Regions from separate parts of the Kineosporia sp. NBRC 101677 genome, predicted to be linked through region 2. Evidence: riboswitches for the same ligand, from Rfam matches in the RefSeq annotation. Region 2 holds a riboswitch; the other holds the start of a gene.
What was found. A riboswitch is a leader RNA that binds a small molecule or an ion and turns the genes downstream of it on or off. The one in region 2 is predicted to bind S-adenosylmethionine.
Positions count from the first base shown of each region.

Region 1: another riboswitch for S-adenosylmethionine. It lies ahead of QSK18_RS31345 (aminotransferase class V-fold PLP-dependent enzyme); the one in region 2 lies ahead of QSK18_RS22475 (bifunctional o-acetylhomoserine/o-acetylserine sulfhydrylase).

Region 1 covers NZ_BSTA01000014.1:100,711-103,088, reverse strand. The annotation lists gene QSK18_RS31350 (DUF6308 family protein) at 110-733, shown strand; SAM riboswitch class IV at 931-1,044, shown strand; gene QSK18_RS31345 (aminotransferase class V-fold PLP-dependent enzyme) at 1,079-2,378, shown strand, end outside.
Region 2 covers NZ_BSTA01000007.1:379,441-381,818, reverse strand. The annotation lists gene QSK18_RS22480 (DUF4192 family protein) at 1-736, shown strand, start outside; SAM riboswitch class IV at 820-930, shown strand; gene QSK18_RS22475 (bifunctional o-acetylhomoserine/o-acetylserine sulfhydrylase) at 1,018-2,334, shown strand; gene metX (homoserine O-acetyltransferase MetX) at 2,335-2,378, shown strand, end outside.

The DNA.
Region 1 (2,378 bases), on a different contig from region 2:
TAGGTGGCCACGGGTCCTGCCGACTCGTTCGCCACGGGCACTTCCGTTCGAGAGACAAAGGGCTGGCGGTTTGACGACGCTACGGGTGGGGCGCCTCAGCGTGTCCCGGATGCAGGCCGAGAACTGGCTGCTCGACCACACCGCGGGCGGCCGGACGGCCCTGGGCTACCCGGCCTACGACGAGTACCGGGCCGACGTCCGGAGCGCGCCGCTCGACGAGGCCGACCTGCTCGCCCCGGCCCTGCTGGCCGCCCCGCCCGCACCGAGCGACTACTACTGGCTGCGGCAGCGTCTGCCGGTGCTCAACCAGGCCCTGGAGTCGATCGCCCCGAACGCCCGGATCGCCGACGGCTCCACCCCCGCAGGCCTGATCGAACCGCTCTTCGCCGTGCTCGACGAGGCCGGCGGGGCCGAGGTCGGCCCAGCCACCCTGAGCCGGATCCTGCACCGTAAGCGCCCCTGGTTCATCCCTTTGTGGGACCGGCAGATCGGCTCCTGCTACCTCGCCGACGACGCGCCCACCACCGGCCCGGCCGGCGGTTCGGCCGTACGCCTGGCCGTCGCCGTGCAGCAGGATCTGGCCGCCGCCCCGGAGGTCTGGGCCGGGTTGGCCGGCATCGCCGACCGGCCACCGATCAGCCCGCTGCGAGCGCTGGCCGTGGTGGTGGCGCACCTGGGCGGAGCCGCCGGCGGCGTGCCGGAACCGCGCGACCGCAGCGGCGCCCAGGTCTGACATCCCCCTCGCGCACCGTCGCGCCTCGTCTGCTCTGCGTGACTTGCACCACAGAACCGATTGCGGACGTCGGTAGGCCTGTGTGGACGTCGGCCCACCACAGCGGGTTTCGGGGTCCGCTCGAACGATGTCTCGCAGGGCGAGACCCCAGCGATCACCTCTTGAGCGTTTCCGGGACGTGACTTAACGTGGACGCAGGTCATGAGCGCCAGCGACAAGCCCCGGCTCGCTGGCCGGCAACCCTCCTCCGCGGTGGGGTGCTCCGGGTGAAGACCTGGCGGCGGCCAAACGGTCCGCCGCAAGCGCGGACCCGTGCATTCGGGTCCCTGAACCAAGGAGCCCGGCATGTCCGCATCCTTCCGTAACACCCGCTACCGCCAGGCCCACCAGGGTGTCGCCACCCCGGCCGGCGGTATCGCCACCTTCTCCTCGCCCGAGGTCGCCCGACCCGGCGCCCCGACGGCAACGTTGACACCGGCCCGTCTGCCGATCGGCCCGCTGCTGCCGGTGGTCGGCGGCAACCTGGCCGCCCCGCTGGCCGGGGGCCGCACCGCCCGCGCGGTCAACCTCGACTACGCGGCGAGCGCCCCGGCGCTGCAGGCGGTGGCCGACCATGTGGCCGAGGTCCTGCCCTACTACGCCAGCGTGCACCGCGGGGCCGGCTACGCCTCCCAGGTCAGCACTGCGCTGTACGAGAGCGCCCGGCAGACCGTGGGTGCGTTCGTCGGCGCCCGCCCCGGCGACCTGACGATCTTCACCCGCAACACCACCGACGCCCTGAACCTGCTGGCCCACGCGGTCCCGGCCGACGGCGAGGTGATCGTGCTGGACGCCGAGCACCACGCCAACCTGCTGCCCTGGACCAGCCGCCCGCATCGGCTGATCCCGACCGCCGGCACGATCGCCGACACGGTCGCCGCGCTGGAGGCCGCCCTCGCCGAGCGCCCGGCCGCGCTGGTCACGGTGACCGGCTGTAGCAACGTCACCGGTGAGATCCTGCCGATCGCCGAGATCGCCCGGATCGCCCACGCCCACGGCGCCCGGATCGCCGTCGACGGCGCCCAGCTGGTGCCGCACCGCAAGGTCGACATCGCCGCGCTCGACGTGGACTACCTGGCCTTCTCCGGCCACAAGATCTACGCGCCGTTCGGCTCGGGCGTGCTGATCGGGCGCTCCGACTGGCTCGACGCGGCGCCGCCGCACCAGGCCGGCGGCGGGGCCGTGCGCTCGGTGAACGCCGAGGGCCAGGCCGACTGGACCACCGGCGTGGCCCGGCACGAGGGCGGCACCCCGAACGTGGTCGGCGCCGCGGCCCTGGCCGCCGCCTGCCGGGCGATCGCCGAACTGCCGGAGGACGCGATCGAGGAGCACGAGGCCGCGCTGTCGGCCCGGCTGCTCGAGGGCCTGACCCAGATCCCCGGTGTGCGGGTGCTGCGGGCCTGGTCCGACAGCACCGACCGGGTCGGCGTGGTCGGCTTCACGATCGAGGGCCACGAGGCCGCCCGGGTCGCGGTGTACCTGTCCGCCGAGCACGGGGTGGGGGTGCGCGACGGCAAGTTCTGCGCTCACCCGCTGCTCAACCGGCTCGGGGTCACCGGCGGCGCGCTGCGGGCCAGCCTGGGCCTGGGCTCGCGCAGCGAGGACG
Region 2 (2,378 bases):
CTGTCCCGACGAGAACTGCTGTCCGGCCGGGGGAAGGCCGCTGTCCGAGGTGGAGTCCAGCCGGGTCGCGATGGCCCACGTGCTGCGCGGCGACCGGCTGGCCGACAGCGAGAGCGACGTGATCGGCGACGTGGGCGATCCGGTCTCCCCGCCGGACGAGCAGCCGGATCCCTCGGCTGTGCAGGAGGAGCCGTCGACGCCGGCCGCGCTCGGCGAACGCGACCGGCGCCGCTGGTGGCGCACCTGGAACGCGCTGCTCAGCCGGGTGCCGGGCTGGGAGACCGAGCAGCTGGGCCTCGCCGAACTGGCCGACTCGCACCTGCGCGACGCCGTTTTCGTCCGGCTCGCCGCTGCCCCGGGCCCCGCCCGCGGTCGCCTCCTGCACCAGCTGCTGGCCGGGCAGGTCCCGGCCGACCTGTCCGAACACTGGGGCTCGCTGTTCTCCGGCCCGCCCAACCGCGAGCTGTTCGCCCGCGGCGAGGAGATCCTGGCCGCACTGGCCCGGCGGGGCACGGTCACCGAGCGGGGGCCGATCCTGGCCGTGCTCGCACTGCTGGCCTGGTTCCGGGGCAACGGGGTGCGCACCCGGCTGCTGATGGAACGGCTGCGGGCCGAGAACCCGGAGCTGCCCGGCGAGTTGCCGCGCCTGGCCGGTCTGGTCGAGACGCTCTGCGCCACCGGCGTCGCCCCACCGTGGGTCGAGATGTCCGAGGGCACCCAAGGGCGGGCCGGGTGATGCGCGCGACCGGCCGGCCCGGGAGAGTCCAGATTCTGAGACGACCTGGGCCAACCCGCAACTGCTCGATTACTGTTCCTTCAGGTCATGAGTACCAGCGACAAGCCCCGGCTTGCTGGTCGGCAACCCTCGTTCCGCGGTGGGGTGCCCCGGGTGATGACCAGGCCGTCGCAGTGCGACAGCAAGCGCGGTCGACACCAGTCGACCCGTCTCGACACCGGCGGGCCCCACGGCCTGCCAGGGCACGGGTCCCCTGTGCCCCTGAGCCTGGAGGAGTGCAGATGAGCGCCGACTGGTCGTTCGAGACCCGGCAGATCCACGCGGGGCAGTCGCCCGATCCCACCACGGGTGCCCGCGCGCTGCCGATCTACCAGACCACCTCGTACGTGTTCGACAGCACCGAGCACGCTGCGAACCTGTTCGGGCTCAAGGAGTTCGGGAACATCTACACCCGGCTCAACAACCCCACCACCGACGTGGTGGAGCAGCGCCTGGCCAGCCTCGAGGGCGGGGTCGGGGCGCTGCTGGTGGCCTCCGGTCAGTCGGCCGAGACGCTGGCGCTGCTCAACGTGGCCGAGGCCGGTGACCACATCGTGGCCAGCCCCAGCCTCTACGGCGGCACCTACAACCTGTTCCACTACACCTTCCCCAAGCTCGGCATCCAGGTCGGCTTCGTCGAGGACCCGGACGACCTGGACTCCTGGCGGGCCGCGGTCCGGCCGAACACCAAGGCGTTCTTCGCCGAGACGATCTCCAACCCCAAGCAGGACGTGCTCGACATCGAGGGGGTGGCCGGGGTCGCCCACGCGGCCGGGGTGCCCCTGGTGGTCGACAACACCGTGGCCACGCCCTACCTGATCCGTCCGCTGGAGTGGGGCGCCGACGTGGTGGTGCACTCGGCCACCAAGTACATCGGCGGCCACGGCGGGGCGATCGCCGGGGTGATCGTCGACGGCGGCCGGTTCGACTACACCGCCGAGCCGGAGCGTTTCCCCGGTTTCAACCAGCCCGACCCGAGCTACCACGGCCTGGTCTACGGCCGTGACCTCGGCGTCGGCAGCGCACTGGGGGCCAACCTGTCGTTCATCCTGAAGGCCCGGGTGCAGCTGCTGCGCGACCTGGGCCCGGCCGCCTCGCCGTTCAACGCCTGGGTGATCGCCCAGGGGCTGGAGACGCTGAGCCTGCGGATCGAGCGGCACGTGCAGAACGCCCAGGAGGTCGCCACCTGGCTCCAGGCCCGCGACGAGGTGGAGTCGGTGGCCTACGCCGGCCTGCCCACCAGCCGCTGGTACGAGCTGGGCCGCAAGTACGCCCCGAAGGGCACCGGCGCCATCGTGGCCTTCGAGATCAAGGGTGGGGTGGAGGCCGGGCGCCGGTTCGTCGACGCCCTCGAGCTGCACAGCCTGGTCGCCAACATCGGCGACGTGCGCAGCCTGGTGATCCACCCCGCCAGCACCACGCACAGCCAGCTCACCGAGGAGGAACAGCGGGCCACCGGGGTCACCCCCGGCCTGGTGCGGCTGTCGGTGGGACTGGAGAACATCACGGACATCCTTGCCGACCTCGAGGCCGGGTTCCGGGCGGCGAAGGTCGGCTGAATGAGTACGCAGGAGGTTTCCGTGCCCGCAGTGCCGCCGGCATC